One region of the Streptomyces sp. NPDC002790 genome, then DNA from elsewhere that is predicted to be linked to it. Evidence: riboswitches for the same ligand, from Rfam matches in the RefSeq annotation. Region 1 holds a riboswitch; each other region holds the start of a gene.
The links. A riboswitch is a leader RNA that binds a small molecule or an ion and turns the genes downstream of it on or off. The one in region 1 is predicted to bind cyclic di-AMP.
Positions count from the first base shown of each region.

Region 2: linked by a shared signal. The riboswitch ahead of ABT004_RS34910 (transglycosylase family protein) and the one ahead of ABT004_RS11900 (C40 family peptidase) in region 1 are both predicted to bind cyclic di-AMP.
Region 3: linked by a shared signal. The riboswitch ahead of ABT004_RS16385 (M23 family metallopeptidase) and the one ahead of ABT004_RS11900 (C40 family peptidase) in region 1 are both predicted to bind cyclic di-AMP.

Region 1 is NZ_JBEOVM010000018.1:21,175-28,832, forward strand. It holds gene pcrA (DNA helicase PcrA) at 1-1,486, opposite strand, end outside; cyclic di-AMP (ydaO/yuaA leader) riboswitch at 1,730-1,868, shown strand; gene ABT004_RS11900 (C40 family peptidase) at 1,876-3,072, shown strand; gene ABT004_RS11905 (hypothetical protein) at 3,108-3,461, opposite strand; gene ABT004_RS11910 (C40 family peptidase) at 3,756-4,796, shown strand; gene ABT004_RS11915 (alpha/beta fold hydrolase) at 4,809-5,636, opposite strand; gene ABT004_RS11920 (MerR family transcriptional regulator) at 5,716-6,120, shown strand; gene ABT004_RS11925 (alpha/beta fold hydrolase) at 6,153-7,037, opposite strand; gene ABT004_RS11930 (LysE family translocator) at 7,037-7,658, opposite strand, start outside.
Region 2 is NZ_JBEOVM010000173.1:585-8,242, forward strand. It holds gene ABT004_RS34895 (DUF501 domain-containing protein) at 1-94, opposite strand, end outside; gene ABT004_RS34900 (FtsB family cell division protein) at 141-632, opposite strand; gene eno (phosphopyruvate hydratase) at 734-2,014, opposite strand; gene ABT004_RS34910 (transglycosylase family protein) at 2,323-3,048, opposite strand; cyclic di-AMP (ydaO/yuaA leader) riboswitch at 3,053-3,211, opposite strand; gene ABT004_RS34915 (transglycosylase family protein) at 3,392-4,420, opposite strand; gene ABT004_RS34920 (cytochrome P450 family protein) at 4,564-5,847, opposite strand; gene ABT004_RS34925 (nucleoside triphosphate pyrophosphohydrolase) at 5,867-6,892, opposite strand; gene ABT004_RS34930 (SurA N-terminal domain-containing protein) at 6,939-7,607, opposite strand.
Region 3 is NZ_JBEOVM010000030.1:20,508-28,165, forward strand. It holds gene ABT004_RS16380 (aldo/keto reductase) at 1-725, opposite strand, end outside; gene ABT004_RS16385 (M23 family metallopeptidase) at 860-1,912, opposite strand; cyclic di-AMP (ydaO/yuaA leader) riboswitch at 1,924-2,068, opposite strand; gene ABT004_RS16390 (PP2C family protein-serine/threonine phosphatase) at 2,348-3,469, opposite strand; tRNA gene ABT004_RS16395 (tRNA-Met) at 3,669-3,742, opposite strand; gene ABT004_RS16400 (alginate lyase family protein) at 3,805-5,028, opposite strand; gene ABT004_RS16405 (hypothetical protein) at 5,142-5,690, opposite strand; gene ABT004_RS16410 (hypothetical protein) at 5,728-5,874, opposite strand; gene ABT004_RS16415 (DUF5994 family protein) at 5,880-6,440, opposite strand; gene ABT004_RS16420 (DUF5994 family protein) at 6,605-7,075, opposite strand.

The sequences.
Region 1 (7,658 bases):
CGATCATCGCTTCGGCGCGGTCGCCGATGCCGCGCTTGGGCACGTTGAGGATGCGGCGCAGCGGGACCGAGTCCTCGGGGTTGGAGAGCACGCGCAGGTAGGCCAGGACGTCCCTGACCTCCTTGCGCTCGTAGAAGCGGACGCCGCCGACGACCTTGTAGGGCAGGCCGGTGCGGATGAAGATCTCTTCGAAGACACGGGACTGCGCGTTCGTCCGGTAGAAGACCGCGACGTCGCCCGCCAGCGCGTCGCCCGCGTCCGTGAGCCGGTCGATCTCGTCGGCGATGAACTGCGCCTCGTCGTGCTCGGTGTCCGCGACGTAGCCGGTGATCTGGGCGCCGGGCCCCTCGTTCGTCCAGAGGTTCTTGGGGCGGCGCGACTCGTTGCGCTCGATCACCGCGTTCGCCGCGCTGAGGATCGTCTGCGTGGAGCGGTAGTTCTGCTCCAGCATGATCGTCGTCGCGTTCGTGTAGTCCTCTTCGAACTGCAGGATGTTACGGATCGTGGCGCCACGGAACGCGTAGATCGACTGGTCCGCGTCACCCACGACGCACAGCTCCGCCGGGTCCGCCTCCTCCCCCTCGGTGGGGCCGACCAGCTCGCGGACCAGCGCGTACTGCGCGTGGTTCGTGTCCTGGTACTCGTCGACGAGGACGTGGCGGAAGCGGCGGTGGTAGTGCTCCGCGACGTCGGGGAACGCGCGCAGCAGGTTCACCGTCGTCATGATCAGGTCGTCGAAGTCCAGGGCGTTGGCCTCGCGGAGCCGTCCCTGGTACATCCGGTAGGCCTGGGCGAGGGTCTTCTCGAAGCCGTCGGCCGCCGTGCCCGCGAAGTCCTCCTCGTCGATCAGCTCGTTCTTGAGATTGCTGATCTTGGCGCTGAAGGACTTCGGCGGGAACTTCTTCGGGTCCAGGTCCAGGTCGCGGCAGACGAGCGCCATGAGCCGCTTGCTGTCGGCGGCGTCGTAGATCGAGAAGGAGGACGTGAAGCCCAGCTTCTTGCTCTCGCGGCGCAGGATGCGGACGCAGGCGCTGTGGAACGTGGAGACCCACATGGCGTTCGCGCGCGGGCCCACCAGGGCCTCGACGCGCTCCTTCATCTCGCCCGCGGCCTTGTTCGTGAACGTGATCGCGAGGATCTGGCCGGGGTGTGCTCCGCGCTCGGCGAGCAGGTACGCGATGCGGTGCGTGAGGACGCGGGTCTTGCCGGAACCGGCGCCCGCGACGATGAGCAGCGGGGAGCCGCCGTGCACGACGGCCGCCTGCTGGTTCTCGTTCAGCCCCTCGAGGAGGGAGGCCGAGTCGAGGACCGGGCGGGGGGCGCCGTCCCGGTAGTGCGCGTCCCGCTCCGGGGGCACGCCGAACAGCCCCTCCGGCATCGGCTCCGGGGCCCCGTCGTCGTACTCGGGGTCCGGGGGCGGGGGCGGGGGCTCCGCCGCACTGTTCTGGAGGCCGGTCAGGAAGCTGTCGTCAAAGAGGCTGCTCATCGCTCCACGAGTCTAGGCGGCCCCACTGACAACCCGCGGCCCCCTTCAAAATCCGAGGGAGCCCGGAGGGAAATCCGAGCGGGCCCGGAGGGAAATCCGAGGGGGCCCGGAGCAAGAGATCACGAAAATGTATCGGGCATATCGAACATCAACCTTCACAGCAGCCACACGAGTTGGCTACGGTTCAGCCGGGCAGCCCGTCCCCCCGCCCGCGGATGTCGCGGCGAACGGGCAGCCCCCGCTGAGTTCCGTACGCCGCAAGGCAGGGAACCGGGGACCCAACCGACCTTGGGGTGAATCGGTCAGCCGACCGTAGGGCAGCCTTCCACGTACGACGCCCGAACCCGACAGCTAACCCGGTAGGCGGACGACGGAAGGAGTCGCCTGCCTTGGCGTCGCACCGTAAGCCCCGCAGCCGTTCCCGGATCACCGGCGGCCTTCGCACGACCCCGGCCGTCGGCATCACGACCGCCGCCCTCACCTCCGTGGCCCTGCTCTCGCAGACGGCACAGGCCGCGCCCGCGCAGCCGTCGTCGAAGCCGCGCCTCGAAGAGGTCCAGCAGAAGGTCGACACCCTGTACCGGCAGGCCGAGGTCGCCACCCAGAAGTACAACGGCGCGAAGGAGCGGACCGACTCCAAGAAGACCCAGGTCGACAAGCTCCTCGACGATGTCGCGCAGCGCACCGATGACATGAACACGGCCCGCCAGAAGCTCGGCAGATACGCCGCCGAGCAGTACCGCTCGGGCAGTGTCAGCGACACCGCGACCATGTTCCTCGCGGACGACCCGGAGGACTACTTCTCGCAGCGCCAGCTGATGAACCGGCTCACCAGTGAGCAGAAGAAGTCGATCGACGACTATCAGGGGCAGGCGCGCGAGATCGCCGAGAAGCGCGACGAGGCGCAGTCGAGCCTCCAGGACCTCACCGACTCGCAGGCCGAGCTGAGGTCGACGAAGGAGACCGTCCAGACGAAGCTCTCCGACGCGCGCAAGCTGCTGGCCGAGCTGACCGCCGAGGAGAAGGCGCGGCTCGCCGCGATCGAGAAGGCCAAGGAGGCGGCGGCCCGCAAGAAGGCCGCCGAGTTGGCCGCCAAGCAGAAGGCCGCGGAGGCGGCGAAGCGGAAGGCGGCCGAGGAGGCGAAGGAGCAGGAGCAGTCTTCCGGCTCGTCCTCCGGCTCCTCGGGGTCCTCTTCCGGTTCGTCGGGCTCATCGGACGCCTCCTACGCCACGAAGGCCGCGCAGGCGCTGGCGTTCGCCAAGTCACAGGAGGGCAAGCCGTACGTGTGGGGCGCCACGGGCCCGGACTCGTACGACTGCTCGGGCCTTACGCAGGCGGCGTGGAAGTCCGCGGGGATCTCGCTGCCGCGGACGACCTGGGACCAGGTCGAGATCGGCAAGACGGTGCCGCTCTCCGACATCCAACCCGGTGACCTGGTGTTCTTCTACGACGACATCAGCCACGTGGGCCTCTACATGGGCGACGGCATGATGGTGCACGCGCCGAAGCCGGGTGCGGTCGTGCGCGAGGAGTCGATCTACTACGACGGCACGTCGTCGATCCACAGCGTGGTGCGCCCGGCCTGAGCCCACCACGCCTGTGACTCTGACGATGCCGGTGATCAGGTCCAGAGCACCGCGATGAAGATGTTCGCGACGGTGAGCGCGCCGACCGTCGCGAACAGACCCTTCTCGGCCTTCTCCTCGTCCCGCTTCACGTAGACGATGCCGAGGATCACGATCAGGACCGCGAGCTTCACGCCGATCTTGATGTTGTTGACGGTGGAGCCGTCGGCCTGGTTGAGGCCGACCAGGGCGACGCCGGTCACCAGCATGGTCAGCGCGCCGTGCAGCATCGCCTTGTTGAAGCGGGCCGCGCCCTCCTTCATCGCCGACATCTGCGTGAGGAAGCCGCCGAGCAGCGAGGCGATGCCGATGATGTGCAGACCGACGAAGATGTTGATGAGTACGTCCATGGGGCCGGAGCCTACTTGGGCCCGTTTCGGGCCACTTCGGAGCCCCGACGGTCACCCTCTGTCACCGCCCGTAACAAATGGGCCAGTTGCGAACAATCGGCCACCAACCCGTTACGCCGAGGTTTAGCGTCCTTGCTCAGGTGACCGGCTCCCCACCGCCGCCCGGGCCAGGGGCGGCAGTCGGACACCACCGCCGAGAAAGGTCCGGCGGCGACCCGCTCCCCCTGTGCGGGCCGCCGCCGGACGCGCGACCGGGGGCCGTGCGTTTCGGACGGCCGCCCAGAGGAGGACTTTGTGCCGGCAGCGCACCGCAAGCCCCGACCGCGTTCGCTCAGCGTTGGTAGGGCCCGCACCGCGGCCACCCTCGCCCTGGCATCCGCGGCCACCGTCACCGCCCTCGACGGCGGGGCGGCGCACGCGGAGCCCGAGCTCGGCGCCGCCCAGGTGCGGGCCAAGGTCGACAAGCTGTACCAGGAGGCGGAGGTCGCCACCCAGAAGTACAACGGCGCGAAGGAGAAGGCGGACGGGGCGCGGAAGAAGGTGGACGAGCTCCAGGACGAGGCGTCCCGGCGCACCGAATCGCTCAACTCCCAGCGCGAGAAGCTGGGTTCGGTGGCGGCATCCCAGTACCGCACCGGAGGCGTGGACCCTTCGGTCCAGTTGCTCCTCTCCTCCACCCCCGACGCGTACCTCGACAAGGCGTCCCTCACGGAGCGCGTCGGCGCCCGGCAGGCCGCCGCGGTCACCCGCGTGCAGGACGAACTCCGCGAGATCGACCAGCTGCGCGGCGACGCCGACGGCACGCTCTCCGAAATCCGCGCCAAAAAGGCCGAGTTGGAGGACAACAAGAAGAAGGTGAAGCGAAAACTCGCGGAGGCCCGCCGCCTCCTCGACCGCATCACCCCCGAAGAGCGCACCCCCACCGCCACACAGAGCGGGCGCACCTCACGCTCGACGGAACGCGCCGACCTCTCCCAGGCCCCCAACTCCCGCGCCAAGGCCGCGATCTCCTTCGCGTACGGCGCCCTGGGCAGCCCCTACGTATGGGGCGCCACCGGCCCCTCCGCCTTCGACTGCTCGGGCCTCACCCAGGCCGCGTACAAGGCGGCAGGCGTCTCACTCCCCCGCACGACGTACGCCCAGATCGACGCGGGCCCGCGCATCCCGAAGTCCCAGCTCCAACCCGGCGACCTGGTCTTCTTCTACTCCTCGATCAGCCACGTGGGCCTCTACATCGGCGGCGGCAAGATGATCCACGCCCCGAACCCGAGCGCACCGGTACGGGTGGCCCCGATCGACGAGATGCCGTTCGCGGGGGCGACGCGGGTGGCGTGAGCGGTCGGCTCGTCACGCCGACGTGGCGGGGAGCGACGCGAGGAACCGGCGTACGTGGCGGAGCCAGGTCGCCCGGTCTGCCGGGTTCAGGACGTGGGCGGCTCCAGGCAGTTCGATCAGCTGGGCACCCGGGATACCGGCCGCCAGCCGGTACGAGCTCTCGGGCAGCACCAGGCGGTCGCCGGTCGGCACCACCACCAGGGTGGGGGCGGACACCTTCGCCAGATCGGCCCGCACGTCCACCCGGGACACCAGGTCGAAGTGGTCCAGCATGCCCGGCGGCATCGCGGTCAGGGTCTGGGCGACCGGTTCGTCGAGGGCTGCCGGTTCACGGTCCGCCAGGTCCGCCAGGTCCGCCAGGTCCGCCGGGGACATGCAGGACAGGAGGGCGAGCCTTGCCACGTCCTCCCACTGACCCGCGGCCGCAAGGGACTTGATCAGCTGGGCGGCGAGCGCCAGGACCGGATCGGCGGCAGCGAAGCCGGCGGTCAGGACGAGGGCCCGGACACGGCCGGGGTGCCGTGTGGCGATCCGGACGGCGACGACGCTGCCGAGGGATTCTCCGAGGACGGCGAACGAGTCCTGGCCGGCCTCGACGGCGGCCGCGACCAGGCGGTCGGCGAGGTCGTCCAGGTCCAGGGGGCCGGTGGCCACGGCAGAGCCGCCGGCCCCGGGGTAGTGCGGGCCGACGAGGGTGTGGTCCTGGGCGAGGTCGTCGAGGACGAGACCGAAGTTCCCCTCGATGCCACCGCCCGCACCGTGCGCGAGCAGAAGTGCAGGGCCGCTCCCCTGCACGAGAACGTCGAGGCAAGAGGCGGGAAACGCGTGATCGGCAGTCATGGCGCCGACGTTAAACTCCGACATCAGTGTCAGAGTCAAGTCGCTTCTCCGGCAAGGGGAGCAGGGGGAGGCGAGCGGCATGCGCATGCAGGAGATGGTGCGGCGTACCGGGGTTCATGAACGGTTGCTGCGCTACTACGAACAGCAAGGACTCGTGACACCCGACAGGCTGCCCAGCGGCTACCGCATCTACGGCGAGTCGGACGTCGAGACAGTGCGCCGCATTCGCTGTCTGCTGGCGGCAGGCCTTCCGACCGCTCTGATCGCCCAAGTCCTGCCGTGCATCCGGGCGGACGACGAGCGCCTCGTGCCCGCCTGCCCGGATCTGCGCGCCCAACTCCGCCGGGAGGGCGAGCGCATCACCCGCGCCATCGAAGATCTACAGGCGTCGCACGCGATTCTCGACACCATCATCACCGCCGCACCCTCAGGGGCGCCGGCCGCTGAGGCCGCCCCAGCTTCAACTCCCTTCACCAGAAGCTGAGTCGGGGCGCATGGTCGAGTTCCCGGCCGGCTTCAGGCCGTCGTGTGCGCCGCCAGTGCCCGGATGAGCTCCGGCCACAGTTCGCGCGGCCTGTCGTGCCCCATGTCCGGGAGCAGGAGGAGTTCGGCGCCGGGGATCAGCTCGGCCGTGCGACGGCCGCCGTCGGGGGCGATCAGGGTGTCGTCCAGGCCGTGGATCACCAGCGAAGGCACGCTGAGCGCCTGGAGTGCGTCCGCGCGGGAGCCGCTGAGGATCATCGCGCCGAGCTGACGGCCGGTCCCGGCCGGGTAGTAGGCGCGGTCGTAACTGCGAGCGGCCAGATCCCGCAGGACGGCGGCGTCGCCGTACCGTCTGGAGGCCCACACCAGGGCCCTGTCCGCCACCGCGACGTACCCGGAACGGTCGGCCGGCTTCGGGGCGAAAAGCGCCGCCTGCGCCTCCGGGGTCGACCGCCCGCACTCGGGCTCGCCCGTCGAGGACATCATCGAGGTCAAGGTCAGGACGCGCTCTGGCCGGGAGATCGCCATCGTCTGGGCGATCATGCCGCCCATGGAGGCGCCGACCACATGGGCCCGCTCGATACCGAGCGCGGTCAGCAGGCCGAAGGCGTCGTCCGCCATGTCCTGCAGCCGGTACGGGATCATCGCGAGGGCGGCGGGCATGTCCCCCGCGCTCACCGTGGCGATGAACTCCGCCATGTCCACAGGGTGTGCGTCGAACTTGGTGGACAGGCCACTGTCCCGGTTGTCGAAGCGGATCACGTACCTGCCGCGCTCCGCGAGGGTGCCGCAGAAGTCCTCGTCCCAGGCGATCAGCTGGGCACCGAAGCCCATCACGAGCAGCACCACCGGGTCGGCAGGGTCGCCGAAGGTGTCGTACGCGATCGAGATCTCGGGCGATACGTCGACGCTCGGCATCAGTCCGCCCGCCCCGTGGCCGCCACCGTCACGCCAAGGCCCACCATCGCGAGGCCGCCTGCTCCGCCGACCGCCGCGAGGCGGCGCGGGGAGCGGGCGAACCAGGTGCGGGCCGTGGAAGCGGCCAGGCCCCAGACGCTGTCCGAGGCGATCGCGATGACGTTGAACACCAGTCCCAGAAGCAGCATTTGGAGCACGGTGTGCCCGGCCTCCCGGTCGACGAACTGGGGCAGCACCGCCGCGAAGAAGACGATCGTCTTGGGGTTCGCCACACCCACCGCGAAGCCCTCCCACAGGGTGCGCAGAGTCGTCGTGCCCGCCGCGCCCCGCTCCTCGTCGAACACCGCGCGCAGCGAACTCCGTTGACGTATCGCCTTGACGCCCAGATAGATCAGGTACGCGGCGCCCACCAGCTTCAACGTCATGAAGATCGCCACCGACCGCTCGACGAGCGACCCGACACCGAGAGCCACGGCGATCACGAGGACGTACGCCCCGAGCGTGTTGCCCACGACCGTCATCAGCGCGGCGCGCCGCCCCTGTGCGAGAGCACGGCCGACGACGAAGATCACGCTCGGCCCCGGGATGACGATCAGCAGCAAGGACATCGCCGCGAAGGCC
Region 2 (7,658 bases), on a different contig from region 1:
GGCCGCGCGGCGGGCGCCCCAGCTGCTCCTTGAACGCCTGGATGTCGGCGTCCGTGGGCGCGGTGGGCTCGGTCTGCGGCGGGGGCGTTTCCATCGCTCGGGTGTTTCCTTCAGTGATCGTCAGTTGTCGACAGAGATGGTCAATTGTCCGCCTGGTCGGCCTTGTCGACGCCGTCCCAGACGTTTGAGTACCAGGGGCGGTCCTCCGCGCCCTGCTCGGCGCGCTCGGCGGCAGCGGTGCGCTCGCTCGGCACCACGTAGCCGGTCTCGCCCGGCATCACCATGTGCAGGCGCTCCCGGATGCGCTGCTCGGCGAACGCGTCGTCCTGCCAGCGGGCCTTCTGGTCGCGCAGCTTGTCGACCCGCTGCTTGGCCTCCTGCTGCTGGCGCTGCAGGTCCTCGATCTCGCCGCGCTGCGATACGTACTGCCTTATCGGGTACGCCAGCGCGACCACGAGGGTGCACAGGACGAGGGCCAGCAGGGCCGCGCGGCCCGTGAGCCGGGAGCGGCGGGCCTGCCGCTTGCTCTGCGAGCGGTAGACGCGCTCGGCGGTCTGCTCGCCCAGAACGCGCAGGCGGGTGGCCGTCGAGAAGCGATCTCGGGAGTCCCTGTCCCGCACCTTTCCGGGCATCGCCTGCTCCCGCCTCCCCGCTCACGTACGTACGTCCCCGCACACGGTACGGGACCGAGTGCGGGGACGTACGGAACTACCGGCTCACGCGGGGGCCGGGTTCAGCCCTTGAAGCGCGGGAAGGCCGAGCGACCGGCGTAGACCGCCGCGTCGTCCAGGATCTCCTCGATGCGCAGCAGCTGGTTGTACTTGGCGACACGCTCGGAGCGGGCCGGGGCGCCGGTCTTGATCTGGCCGCAGTTGGTGGCGACGGCCAGGTCGGCGATGGTGACGTCCTCGGTCTCGCCGGAGCGGTGGGACATCATGCACTTGAACCCGTTGCGCTGGGCGAGCTCGACGGCGTCCAGGGTCTCGGTCAGCGAACCGATCTGGTTCACCTTCACGAGCAGAGCGTTCGCCGAGTTCTCCTCGATGCCGCGGGCCAGGCGCTCCGGGTTGGTGACGAAGAGGTCGTCGCCGACGATCTGGACCTTGTCACCCAGCTTCTCGGTGAGAACGTTCCAGCCGGCCCAGTCGTCCTCGAACAGCGGGTCCTCGACGGAGACGAGCGGGTACGCGGAGACGAGCTCCTCGTAGTACTCCGTCATCTCGGCGGCGGAGCGCTCCTTGCCCTCGAACTGGTACTTGCCGTCCTTGTAGAACTCGGAGGCGGCGACGTCGAGCGCGAGGGCGATCTGCTGGCCGGGAACGTAGCCGGCCTCCTTGATGGCCTCGAGGATCAGGTCGAGGGCCTCACGGTTCGAGCCCAGGTTCGGGGCGAAGCCGCCCTCGTCGCCCAGGCCCGTGGCCAGGCCCTTGCTCTTCAGGACCTTCTTCAGCGTGTGGTAGACCTCGGCGCCCCAGCGCAGGGCCTCGGAGAAGGACTCCGCGCCGATCGGGGCGATCATGAACTCCTGGATGTCGACGTTGGAGTCCGCGTGGGATCCACCGTTCAGGATGTTCATCATCGGCACCGGGAGAAGGTGCGCGTTCGGGCCGCCCAGGTAGCGGAAGAGCGGCAGGTCCGACGCCTCGGACGCGGCGTGCGCGACGGCGAGGGAGACGCCGAGGATGGCGTTGGCGCCGAGCGAGCCCTTGTTGTCGGTGGCGTCCAGGTCGAACATCGCCTGGTCGATCAGGCGCTGCTCGGTGGCGTCGTAGCCGACGAGCTCCGGGCCGATCTGCTCGATGACGGCGAGGACGGCCTTCTCGACGCCCTTGCCCTGGTAACGGTTGGGGTCACCGTCGCGGAGTTCGATGGCCTCGAAGGCACCGGTGGAGGCACCCGACGGGACGGCCGCACGGCCGGTGCTCCCGTCGTCGAGGCCGACCTCGACCTCGACCGTGGGATTGCCTCGGGAGTCCAGGATTTCCCGGGCTACGACGACGTCGATGGACGGCACGAGCATCTCCTTCTGGGATGTGACGAAGCTTTGCGGGCACCGTCGGACAACGGGTCCCGCATCCCCGAGCGTAACCGGCCCGAGGGCATCGGCCATCCGAACGCCCGTCTTGTGGACAACGCCGTTAGCGAAATGTTCCTTAACGGAACAAAAACAGCGACCTCCCTCCCGGCTGCGCCGGGAGGGAGGTCGCCGAAGTGAGCGGCCCGTGGGGACGGGGTGCGGCGGGGCTCGGCGTCCGCCGATGCCGAGCCCGTACCTGGTGGCCCTGTGCGGGCCTGGTGGCCCCTGCGCGGGGCCGGACGGTCTTAGCTGAGGTGCAGCTGCTGACCCGGGTAGATCAGGTCCGCGTCCTTGACGATGTCCTTGTTCTTCTCGAACAGCTTCTGCCAGTTCGAGTCGTGCGCCTCGGCGATCTTGCTGAGGGTGTCGCCGGTCTTCACCTTGTACTCGCCGTCACCCTTCTCGACCTTGTTACCGGTCGGGGTGGTGACGGTGTCCTGCTTCGGAGCCGCCTGCTTCGGGGCCTCCTGCTTGGGGGCCGCCTGCTTCGGGGCCTCCTGCTTCGGCTGCTCGCGCTGCTCGGAGCGGTCGGCACGCTGCTGCGTGCTCTGGGTGTCCTGCTGCTGCGAGGACGAGTCGTCCGCGCCACCCTCGTTCGGGGTGGAGGACAGGCCCGAGCCGCAGTTCGGCCAGGCACCGTTGCCCTGCGAGGCGAGAACCTTCTCGCCGACGGCTATCTGCTGCGCCTTGGAGGCCTGGTCGGCGGTGGAGGCGTACTGCGAGCCGCCGTAGGCGGACCAGGTGGAGGACGAGAACTGCAGGCCACCGTAGAAACCGTTGCCGGTGTTGGTGGACCAGTTGCCGCCGGACTCGCACTGCGCGACCTGGTCCCACTCGGACGTGGTCGCGGCGGAGGCCGAACCGGCACCCATCAGCGGCACGGCGACGGCGGCAGCGGCGACTCCGCCGAGCGTGGCGACGCGAACGGCCTTGGAGGGGCGGCGGTGCTTGTTGTTGCCGGAAAACAGCATGGAGATATCTCCTCACCGACGCCTGCGAGGTGAGCTGTCGGGTTCGGACCAGTGAGTGTCCGGCAGACGCATCCTTGTGCGCTGCTTAACCCCAAGCCCGTCCGGTCTCCCGGAAGGGCGGCTTACCTGGGTCCCCCGCTCCTGCCTACGGCGCTTACGCGTCGACTGTTCCCGTACGGACGTTGGCAGGATTCGGCGTGACGTCCATCGGGGCCCGCTGAAGCGAGCGGTCACGAACGTAAGCGGTCGATCCGTCCGATTTCAAAGTCGATCAGGGGCTTTGAGACCCATGTCTCACTCGATCGACATCGGACAAAGCCCCCTCAAACGGCCCGAACTCCCGCTACCTTTTGCCCGATCCGTCCCCAAGATCCAGGCTCTGACCAGGAAGGATGAGGTCTGGGTCGGTACCTACCGTCTCCTTGTTCCGCTCGTAGAGCGCGTCCCATCCGCCGTGCACGTCCTGAGCCTTCGCGATGTCCCAGAGGTTGTCGCCGGCGTGCACCTCGTACGTGTCGTCGCCGCGCTTCTCGTCACGCGAGGCGTGACGCCCCTCTCCCGTACGGGAGTCGGAACCGTCGTCACCGGCACGGTCTCCGCGGTGGCGGCCCGCCGTGGCGTCGTCCGACGCGGCACCGTCACCGTCACCGGAGGGGGAGGCGGACGGCGAGGCCGTTTCGGAGGAGGAGGAGGCCGTGTCGTCGCCGTCAGAAGGTGCGTGGGACTTGTCACTTGAGGGGGACGGGGAGCCCTCGGCGCTGCTACCGGAGGTATCGCGCGAGGGGTCGGCCGACGGCTCGTCCGACGCGTCGGAACCCTCACCGCCGTCGTGACCCTTGTCTCCCGAATCGGCTGAATCGGTGGAGCCCGCCTTGTCGGCGTCGTCGTCCGACTTGTTGTCGGCATCGGTGTCCGACGGCTCGGACGCGGAATCGGATGCCGACTCGGACGGCTGCGGCGACGCGGAGACGCCCGGATCGACCTCCGCCGAGTCGTCGCCCTTGGTGAGGTCCGCGGTGAGCGAGCACATCGGCCAGGCACTCACACCCTTGGCGTCAAGAACCTTCTCGGCGACGGCTATCTGCTGCGAGCGGCTGGCCTGGTCGGCACGCGGGGCGTAGTCGAGCCCCCCGTACTGCTCCCATCTCTCCTGCGTGAACTGGAGGCCGCCGTAGTAGCCGTTACCGGCATCCAGGCTCCACTGCCCACCGCTCTCGCACTCGGCGAGCTTGTCCCACGCCTGCGTGGTCGCGGCGCTCGCGCCGCTCGCGGCGAACAGCGGGATCGCGATGGCGCTGCCGGCGACTCCGGCGGCGACGACGAGAGCAGGGGCCTGGCGGGGGCGACGGTGTCGACCGTTCCCGGAGAGCATGCGGTTGCCTTTCGCGAGACTGATGCTGCTACGCGCGACGGGTGGTGCAAGTGGTGCGGGTTGTGCATGTGTCGCGATGATCCGTGAACGTAGCTGCACTCGAACGCCTGTCACAAGTCGATGCAGCGAAGATCACGTGAATGTCACATTGCTGACGGCCCGTCAGTTCCGGCGGGGTTCTGACGCGTCGTGAACTCCACCGGGAGCGTGCGCAGTCCACGCATGATGAGCCCGCCACGCCACCGCAAATCGTCAGGTTCCACCGCAAGTCGCAGGTCCGGGAGGCGCGTCAGGAGCGTGCCGAGGGCGGCCTGTCCCTCCAGGCGCGCGAGCGGGGCGCCGAGGCAGTAGTGGATGCCGTGTCCGTACCCGAGGTGCTGGTTGTCGCGGCGGGAGAGGTCGAGGGTGTCGGGCTCGGTGAAGCGCGCCGGGTCGCGGTCGGCGGCGGCGAGCACGACGAGAACCGGGTCGCCCGCACCGATCTCCACGCCGCCGATGGTCAGCGACGCCCTGGCGAACCGCCACGTGGCCATCTCCACCGGCCCGTCGAAGCGCAGGAGTTCCTCGATCCCCGTCTCCAGCAGGCCCGTCTCCCCTGCCGCGATCGACCTCTGCAGAAGCCCCCTCTGCTCGGGATGCGTGAGCAGGGCGTACGTGCCGTTGCCGATCAGGTTGACGGTCGTCTCGAACCCGGCGAAGAGCAGCACGAAACACATGGCCGCCACCTCGTTCTCCGTGAGGTGTTCGCCGTGGTCGGAGGCGCGGATCAGGTCGGAGATCAGGTCGTCCGTCAGGTCGCCGCGTTTGCGGTGGATCAGGTCGACCAGGTACGCGCGGATCCGCTTCACCGCGCGGCCCACTCCGCCGCGGGGGCCGCCGCCGTGGCGGATCATCATGCCCGCCCATTCGCGGAAGTCGTCCTGGTCCTCGCGGGGGACGCCGAGGAGGTCGCAGATGGCGTAGATGGGGAGGGGGAAGGCGAAGTCGTGGATGAGGTCGGCTTCGCCGTTCGCCGCGAAGGCGTCGATGAGGTCGTCCGTCAACTGCTGGACGCGTGGCGCGAATTCGGCGACGCGGCGTGGGGTGAACGCCTTCGAGACGAGGCGGCGCAGGCGGGTGTGGTCCGGCGGGTCGATGTTGAGGAGGTGGGTGGTCAGCTCGGCCTTGCGTTCACCGGGGATACCCGTCTTGCCCTTGGCGTGGCTCGGCTCGTCGTGGTGGTCCGCGTTCTTGCTGAGCCGTGGGTCGGCGAGCGCCTGGCGGGCGTCCGCGTACCGGGTGACCAGCCAGGCCTCGACGCCGCTCGGCAGCGTGGTGCGGTGCACGGGGGCGTGCTCGCGCAGCCAGGCGTAGGCGGGGTACGGGTTGCCGGCGAACTCCCAGCTGAAGAGTTCGGGGGCGCTGGAGGGAGTGGGGCTCTCGGTCACCACCTGACCGTAACCGGCCCTATGAGGTGGTGAGCCCCTCGGTCGTGCGTACCGCGTCCCGGTAGGCACGGGCGGCGGCTCTGAGTGCTGCCTCCGGGTCGACGCCTTCGGCCTCGGCGCGCAGGGCGAGGGTGAGGAGTTCGTAGCCGATGTCGTCTCCCGTGGGCACCGGGACGTCCAGGTTCGCCGTGCGTACCCGGGAGGCGAGTTTGGCGGCGAGGGCGAGGGACGGCTGGCCGAGGGGGACGCCGTCCGTGACGGAGGCGCGGCGCTTGGACTCGCCCTTCTTGCGGAGCCAGATCTCCCGGACCTCCTCCGGGGTCGCGGCGCTCTCGTCGCCGAAGACGTGCGGGTGGCGGTGGATGAGCTTGTCGACGATGCCGCCCGCGACGTCGTCGATGGAGAAGGGGGCCTCTTCCTCGGACTCCGCCGAGGCCTCCTCGGCGATGCGGGCGTGGAAGACGACCTGGAGGAGTACGTCGCCGAGTTCCTCGCGCAGTTCGTCGCGGTCGTTGGTCTCGATGGCCTCGACGAGTTCGTAGGCCTCCTCGATGGCGTACTTGGCGAGGTCCTCGTGGGTGCGCTGCTTCGACCAGGGGCATTCGCGGCGGATCCGGTCCATGACCTGGACGAGGTCGAGGAGGCGGGCGCCGGGCAGGTCGTAGGAACCGGGGAGCAGTTCGAGGTTCGGCATCTGTTCGCGGCCCGAGCCGGCGAGCCGCGCCAGGCCGTCCGTGAGCTGCCGGTCGCCCTCGGCGGTGGCGAGGACGACGAGTGTGCGCCCGCCGTCGGCGCAGCGGTCGACGAGCTCGCGGGCGGTGGGCGCGGCGATCGTGACCTGGACGCCCGCGTCCTTCACGTACGGCAGCTGCGGGTGCGCGGCGTCGGCGCACAGCACCTCGTCGGCCGTGCGCAGCGTCTGCCAGGCCTGCCAGGAGAGGAGCCCGGGGGCGACCCGGTGGCTGGTGGTGAGCAGGACGACGCGGCCGGCGGTGTCGCCTGCGGCGGCGGGGGCGTGGTGGTCGTGCGCCTCGGGTTCGTTCACCCCTCGAACGTAACGCAGGCCACTGACAACCCCGCCTCCCCCGGGTCTACGCGGTCTGCTGCTGGGCCGGGGCTTCCTTGGTGATCTGTCGCAGCCAGGGTGTCTTGGCGTCGACCCGGCTGTTCTTGGTGACGTCCCAGGTCCCGTAGCGGGGGTTGAGGTCGACGTTCAGCTCCTTGGAGGCGCTGGTGAGTGCCTTCCAGAAGACGGCCTTGCCCTGGGGGGTCTGCATGTCGGCGCCGAGCGCGGTCGACAGCTTCTGCGCCTCGATCTCCGTGCGCAGGCTCTCGGTGAGCCGCTTCGGCGGGACGTTGTACTGCTGCAGCCAGGCGACCTCCAACTGCTCGGAGCCGCCCGCCTGTTGCTCCAGGCCGGAGCGCATGCTCTGCATCTCCTTGCGGGTGACGGAGATGTCCGCGTCGGTGGCGGCGCGGTGCAGGACGCGGTCGAGGACCATCGTGTGCAGTGTGTTGCGGGTGAGGCCGCCGGTCTTGGCGATGGCCTGTTCGTACTGGGCGGAGTCCTTGGTGGCGGTCTGTTGTGCGTCCCGCACCTCGTTCACCCGGTTCTCCAGCTGCGAGACGGTGATCCGCTGGCCGCCGACGACGGCCGCGGCACCGGGGTGCGCTTCGCTGCCGCAGGCGGTGAGGGCGGGGACCGCGGCGATGGCGGCGGATAGAGCAACTACGGTGCGGCGGCTGTTGCGGCGGTGCAAGGTGGGGCCTCCCTGCGAGCAGTTTGTGCTTCGGTGCACAAAGTCCGGCGT
Region 3 (7,658 bases), on a different contig from region 1:
TGCTTGCCCGCACCGGCGGCCCGCGCGCTGTCGACCTTGACGCCCGCCCGGTACTTGCCGGTCAGGAAGCCGGCCGCGAGTGCGTAGTACGGCACGGCCCCGAGGCCCGCGCGCGCGGCGACGTCCTGCAGCTCACCCTCGTACGTGTCGCGCGAGACTAGGTTGTAGTGCGGCTGGAGCGCGACGTAACGGGCGAGGCCCTCGCGGTCGGAGAGGTCGAGGGAGTCCTGGAGGCGCTGCGCGGAGATGTTCGACGCGGCGATGTGGCGTACCTTGCCCGCCTTCACCAGTTCGTCAAGGGCGCCGATGATCTCCTCGACCGGCACCTCGGGGTCGTCGTAGTGCGTGTAGTACAGGTCGATGTGGTCGGTGCCGAGGCGCTTCAGGGAGGCGTCGGCCGCGGCCTTGATGTTGGCCGCGGACAGGCCCTGGAACTCCGGGTGGTGGCCGCCCTTGGTGGCGATGACGACGTCGTCGCGGCGGCCGCGCGAGGCCAGCCACTTGCCGATGACGGTCTCCGACTCACCGCCCCGGTTGCCGTCCACCCACGCCGAGTACACATCGGCGGTGTCGATGAAGTTGCCGCCCGCGGCGACGTACGCGTCGAGCACCTCGAAGGACGTGGCCTCGTCGGCGGTCCAGCCGAACACGTTGCCACCCAGGGACAGCGGGAAGACCTCGAGGTCGGAGGTGCCGAGCTTGCGCAGAGAAGGAGAGGAAGTCATGCCCCGACTCAACACCCGTACGGAATACGGTATTCCGCGACCGCGCCGAAAATCGCCTCAAGAGACCCAGGAATGGGCAAACCGGCAGCCCTGACGTCGGGGGGTGAGCGCCAGGACCGCCGGAGTTCACGTGTTCAGGGCGTGAGGCCCTTTTCGCGCAGCCACGACGCCGGGTCGACGCCGGTGGACTGCCCGCCGGGGTGGACCTCCAGGTGGAGGTGCGGCCCGGTGACATTGCCCGTGGCGCCCACGCGGCCGATGACATCGCCGGTGCTGACCTTCTGGCCCGCGCTGACATTGAGCGAGGACTGGTGGCAGAACCACAGCTCGGTGCCGTCGTCGAGGGTGAGCACCGTGCGGTATCCGTACGCGCCCGCCCAGCCGGCCTCCGTGACCGTGCCGGAGTGGATGGCGCGGATCGGCGTACCGGTGGAGGCGGCGAAGTCGAGGCCCGTGTGGTACCCGGAGGACCACATGGAGCCGGGCTGGCCGAAGGTGCCGGAGAGCGTGTACGAGGCGACCGGGAGCTTGAAGCTCTTGGCCAGCTTGGCGAGGCGCTCGGCCTCGGCCTTGCGGCGGGCCTCCGCCTCGGCCTTCTTCTTCTCGGCGAGCTCCTTGGCCTTGGCCGCGTCCTGCTTGGCCGCGGCCTCGACGGCCGCCTGCTTCGCGGCGGCCTCCTCCGCGGCCTGCTTCGCGGTGGCGTCGGCCGCGTCCTGCTGCGTCTCGGCCTGCTGCATGATGCGGGCCCGCAGCGCCTCGCCCGCGCCGGTCTGCCCGTCGGCGGCCTCGGCCTGGGTGATACCGGCGCCGCTCAGCGGGGAGGCCGTGGCGCCGGAGTCGGAATCGGAGTCCGAGCCGTCGGACATCAACGAGCCCACGCCCGGCAGCGACTTGGCCGCGGGCAGCGAGTCCTTGACCGCCGACAGGTCGGGCATGGATATGTGGACCGCGGGCTTGCCGCCCTGTGCGGTGGCGATGCCGCCCGCACCGACGGCGGCGACCACGCCGACGCCGAGAACAGTGGAGCTACGAGCGAATCCACCACGGCGGCGGGCTGTGCGATGCCTGCCGCGGACGGGGGAGACGGACTCCTCGGTGGGATTCCACTCCTCCCAGGTCTCCTGCTCGACGCCGAAGTCGTCTTCGGGTCCGTAGAAGAAGTCTGGGGCAGGCCGGTTCGACGCCACGGGGGCGCTCTCCTTTCCTTCCTTCTCGCCTACCGGGTTAGCTGACGGGTTCGGAGCAGGAAGGTCTCCTACCGACATCGCGAGCTTCAACGATGTCCGATTCACCCCAAGTTGATGGTTCCCCGGTTCCCTTGCGGGATTAAGCGTGTGCGCACGGAGCTGTCTCTTGTGACGGCTGGGACGACCGCGCTGCGTTATCGAACGTTAATAGACAGCAGACAATAATTCCAAGCGCTTCCCACTGATCGTTCACGACTCTGGCCAGGACTTATCGGGACACGAGCGGGCGGATCGGGGCGAGTTGGCAGAGCCTCGCAAACGTCCGCGCAAGTGATGGTGCGTCAATTGTTATGCGGAGCGGCGCCGTTCGACTACGGTCGGCTACCACAGGTAACAACGATCAAGAAACTCGGGCCCGCCCAACAGCCCCGCCCCTCAGCCCCGCCGCACGGCGAGCAGCGCCATGTCGTCCTTCGTCCCGCCGCCGGTATGCGCGCGCACCTCCACGGCGAGGGCCGCGAGGAGTTCATCGGGTCCGGGGAAGACGCGTCCGGAGAGCCGGGCCGCCGGATCGTAGAAGCGGCCGCTCGGGTCGCGCGCCTCGGAGAGCCCGTCGGTGTAGAGCAACAGCGTGGCCGCGGACGGGAACGCCGCCTCGACGGCCCGGTCGGGCCAGCTGCCGAGTTCGCTCATGCCGAGCGGCAGCGCCGCCTGGCACGGGTCGAGTGCGCGTACGGTGCCGTCGCCGAGCAGCAGCAGCGGGCTGGGGTGACCGCGGTTGAGGACGCGGACGAGTTCGACGCCGTGCGGGATCTCGACGAGCACGGCCGTGGTGAAGCCCTCGAAGTCGTCGATGCCGCTGCGCCGGGTGCCCTCGCGGGCCAGCGCCCGCTCCAGGCGCTGGGCGACGGCCTCCAGGGAGCCCTCCTGCTCGGCGGCCTCCCGGAACGCGCCGATGACGACGGCGACCGCGGCGACCGCGCCCATGCCCTTGCCGCGTACGTCGCCGACGATGATCCGGATGCCGTGCGGAGTGTCCTGGACCGCGTACAGGTCACCGCCGATGAACGCGCCGGCCTGCGCCGCCTCGTAGCGCGCCGCGATCACGAAGCCGCCGAGCCGCTGGGGCGGCCGGGGCAGCACCGCGAGCTGCGCGGCCTGGGCGATCTCGCGGGCGGAGGCCAGCTGCTCGTAACCGCGGTACACGATCCGGTTGATCACACAGGCCAGGACGCAGACGGTGGCCACGGTCACGACCTCGGTGACGAACACGGAGTCGAGGTTCTCCGTGAAGCGCAGGTGCACGGCGGTGATCGCAACGATCGACACGACGCCCGTCAGGATCGTCGCGCCGAGCGAGAAGAACGGGGCGGCGACCAGTGGCGCCGCGCTGAACAAAGGGGCGCCGGGAAAGCCCTTGGGGGTGACGTACTCGTAGATCGCACCGCCGATGATGAGCAGCAGGGGCAGCAGCCGCAGGAAGAGGCGGGTGCTCACGGTGTCGGAGCCGTGCCGCCTCCGTCTCCCGCTGGTGCCTCCTGTTCGCTGCCCCACCACTCGTCTCCTGCCGTTCCCTGCCAGCTTCCGGCGTCTCACCAAGAGTTCCCGCACGGGGGCGTGCGGGCGAGCAGGGGTGGGCCGTACGGGTGGGGAACGTGACGTGCGCAACACGGGTGACCGCGCGGGCGGGGGCGGAAACGGAACACAAATGACCAGAGGCCGGAATCTCAGTGAGATTCCGGCCTCTGGTCTTCAGTAGCGGGGACAGGATTTGAACCTGCGACCTCTGGGTTATGAGCCCAGCGAGCTACCGAGCTGCTCCACCCCGCGCCGTTGTGTTCACAACTCTACGCCATCAGGGGGAGTGAACGCGAATCGCTTCCCGTGACCGTTCACGCGGCGGCGTGCGTGAGGGTCTCCCACGCCACGAACAGGTCGTCCGTACCCTCCGGCCGCTGCTTGTGGGTGAGCTTCTCGGTCTGCGGGAGGTCCATCTTCAGCCGCCCCTGAAGGTGCTGGAGGCCCACCTCCGTGTCGGGCCCCATGTCCCGCTGCACCTTGCCGCCGCACAGCCAGGACGGGGCCTTGGTGCCCAGCTGGTACTTGGAGTGCAGTTCGAGCGCGGCGGCGAGCCGTTCCTTCACCTCTCCGTACAGGTCGACGCCCTGGTGCCAGGCGGTCTCCGCCATGTGGGAGGTGGCGGCGAGGGAGTAGCTGGCGTGCTTGAAGTTGCGGCAGGTCTCCTGGGCGAGCCCGTCCTTGAAGGTCTTCTGCCCGAACCAGTACGTCCGCAGTTCCTTCGGGGTGTCGATGTCGCTGCCCTTCGGCTTCACCGGCAGCGGCCCGTCGCTGGAGAGATAGAAGTACGCGGGGACGCGGGCGCGGAAGTGCCCGACGGCCTGGTCGAAGGCCGACTGGTCGTTCAGGTAGACGGCCATGCTCATCGTCGCGTCGGCCATCACCAGGTCCCAGTTGCCGTTGAAGTCGGCGGATCCGCCCCGCACTTCGGGCAGATAGGCCTCGCGCAGCATCCGCTGGAACTTCAGCTCCTGCCCGTCCGGCCAGTCCTTGTACGTGTACTGCATCAGCTCGGCGGCCTTCGCCCAGGACGTGCCGGCCCAGGCGGCCTGCAACCCCGCGTTGTCCGCGGTGTGCCCGGTGACCTTGTCCGACCAGGCGTCCATGATCTCGACGGCCTTGGCGGCGTGCGCCTTGTCGCGGGTGACGTTCCACAGCAGCGCCTGCGTGTACGCCGCGATGGCATCCTCCCGCTCCTCGACGCAGCCCTGCCCGGTCTCGGCGTCGAAGGGGCACTCCACGGTCGCGTACGGCTTGGCCTTGTAGTCGAGGTCGGCGTACTTGCTGTCGCTCATCTCCTTGTACGCGGAGATCCACGGCTCCTGCTTCCGGGCCACGTGGTCACGGACGGCGGCCAGTTGTCCCTTGCCGACCAGGACGCCCGGGTGCGCGAACGGCCCGCCGGAGGGCCGGTGTTCGGGGTGCGCACCCACGTCGGAGTCGGTCCGCGTGGCCCCGCCGCACGCCGTCGCGGCCACCACCAGCAGGGGGACGAGGCCCCCCAGAAGAACGCGTCGCACCCGTGCGCCCGCTGCCATGCAACACCTCCGGTCGGATCAATGGCAGCCTGACGTGTCCTCAGCGGTGGCGCAGTTTCTGTTGCGCCGGTCAGGGGGCGGGCTGGTCGCGGCCGCTCGCGCAGCGTGGCCGCTCACCGCAGGGGCCCGCGCGCCCACACCTCCCGGCCCGACTCCCCGGCGCCCGGCCCCGAGGCGGGCAGTTCCTTCCAGCCCCATGCCCGGAGCAGCTGCCCGACGCCGGCCGCGCGCCTGTTCCCGCCCACACCGGCCACCACAAGGTCCTGGGTGTGGCGGGAGAGCAGCAGGTCGCCGAGGCGGGTCGCTACACCGTGGCGGCGGTGCCCGGACAACACCATCAGCTCGGCCAGCGCGAACACCCGTCCGGACGCGGCGAGTTCCTCCGTCTGCCGTGTCACCTCGACGGGGAGGTCCGCCCACCATGCCCCGTCGCGCTCCAGGCGGTACCCGTAGGCGCAGCCGACGAGTCCGGGCGCGTCGGCGACCGTCATGTCGAACCCGTCGTGCCGAACATGCTGCTCGAAGCGGCCCAGGAAGCTCGCCCGGTCCCGGTACTCGGCCCCGGCCGCACCGCGGTACGCCGTGACGTACACATCGGCGATCCCCTCCCGCTGCTGTTCGGCCTGCCATCGGGTGAGCCTGCGCAGATACACCTCGTCCATCCGGACTCCCCTCGCGGTCCCTCCGCCCCGGCCCGACTCAGTGGGCCGGCTTGTGCGTGGTGCGGTCGCGGTGGCGGCGCGCCCGGGTGGTCGTTCCCCCCTGCTGCGCGTTGAGCCGGTGGATCAGGTAGGCACCGATGGTGATCAGCAGCAGGAGTGCGGCTGCGATGAGTGCGGCGTCCATGGTCCTCACCGCCCCGCGGCCGTGGGGAGGGCGTGGGTGGATGTCGCACCGCCCTCGTACTCCCACGACTCCTGCGCGCTCTGCGGCCGGTCGAGTACGGCGGCGTCACGGAGGTGCGCGATTTCGGCGGCCATGAGATCGGTGGCGGTGAGCGGGGGGCCGTCCGTGGCGCAGGCGGCGCGCATGAGCCGGGCGGCGCTCGCGGCATCCGTCTCGGGCGGGATCACCAGAACGTCGAAGCGTCCGGCCCCGTTGGAGAGCAACAGCAGCTTGTGCGGGTCGAGTTCGGGCGTGAACCAACCGATCCTCATGACGCGGTTGTGGACGGTCACCTTGCGCGGGACGACGGGCCAGAGCATCGGGTTGACGGCGACGCGTGTGATCCGGCCCCACAGCGGATCGAGTGCATCCGCCAGGCCGGGCAGTTCGGCGGCCAGGTCGCGTGAACGAGGCCACCACGCGCCGTCGAGCAGGCCTCGGCCTGTCGGGGACTTGAGCGCCACACGCGCGGCGGAACTCGGAGGCGGAAGGGCGGTGTGAATGGACGTGGTGGTCGCGGTCATCATGCGAACCCGTCTTCGGAGCGACGCGGCAAGCGTCCCCGAGGTCACTGCTCACCGAGGACGAGACCTGCGTGGGTGCCGGAGTACGAAATGCCCTTGGTACGTCAACAGTACTCCTGCGGCCGGGGCCGGTGCGGAGTACGGCCGCGCCTGTCCACGGCGGTCCGTCAACCGGTGGAGGCGCCCTCGGCCGCCAGCAACGCGGTCCCCGTGAGACGCAGCGCCGGGTCGGCCGCCGCGAGCATCAGCCGGGCGGCCGCGTCGGCCCCGGTGTGCGGTGGCACGACGAGCAGGTCCCAGCGACCGGCACCGTGGGAGAAGAGCCGGATCGTGTACGGGTCGAAGCCGGACGCGCACCACCAGGTGGCCGTGACCGTGTGGCCCGTCACGGGCAGGATGCGCGGCTCCTTCCGCCAGCTTCCCCGGCTGGACGCGATCCGGGTCACGAGTCCACGTGACGCGTCGAACACATCGGTGAGGGCGGCCAGTTCGGTGGCCAGGTCGTCGGTGCGGGGCCACCAGGCTCCGCACACCGGCCCCGGCGGGAAGGTCGGCGGGCGCAGGGCCAGTCGGGCGGGCGGGTACGCGTCGGGCCGACCGGAGGTTGTCGAACTGCGGTGGGCGGCGGGTGCGTTCATGACGCACACCCTTCTACGGGCCGACGTGACGGCGAGCCCGGTGTCGTGGCGCGCCGGAAGCGACACCGACGGGGTCGGCGTACGAGGAGCACCCGGTGGCGCCAGCGTACGTCCCGTCCGCTTCCGGTCGGGCAGGAGTACGGTGGGTGACTCTCTCCGTACCGTCGGGCCAGGTCCACGCACGGCAGTCGGCAGGAGCCGCATCCATGCCCCCTCGCACCGAACCATCGACGGGGCCGTGCGGGCCCCCGCGCCGGGCCGGGTCCCAACTCGCCCCCAACAACTCGATCCAGAAGAACAGCAGCCGCAAGTCGAGCCTGATGACGGGTAGGTTCACCCTTTACGTGCCCCGCGCCCCCGGGTGCGGTCCCGAAAACGGCCGGACCCGCGATCTCCACACGCGCGGCTTCGGCGCCGCGCCCCTCCGGACAGCCACCACCGGTGCACTCCCGCGTTCAGGAGTCGCAGGGGACGAGGCAAGCGAGGAGACGCCGAGGGGGGAGCGCGTTCTCTCGCCGGAGTGGCCCCTGACGATGTTCTGCGGATTTCCGTCAGGGGCTTTTCCGCGGCCGCTGCCGTACGC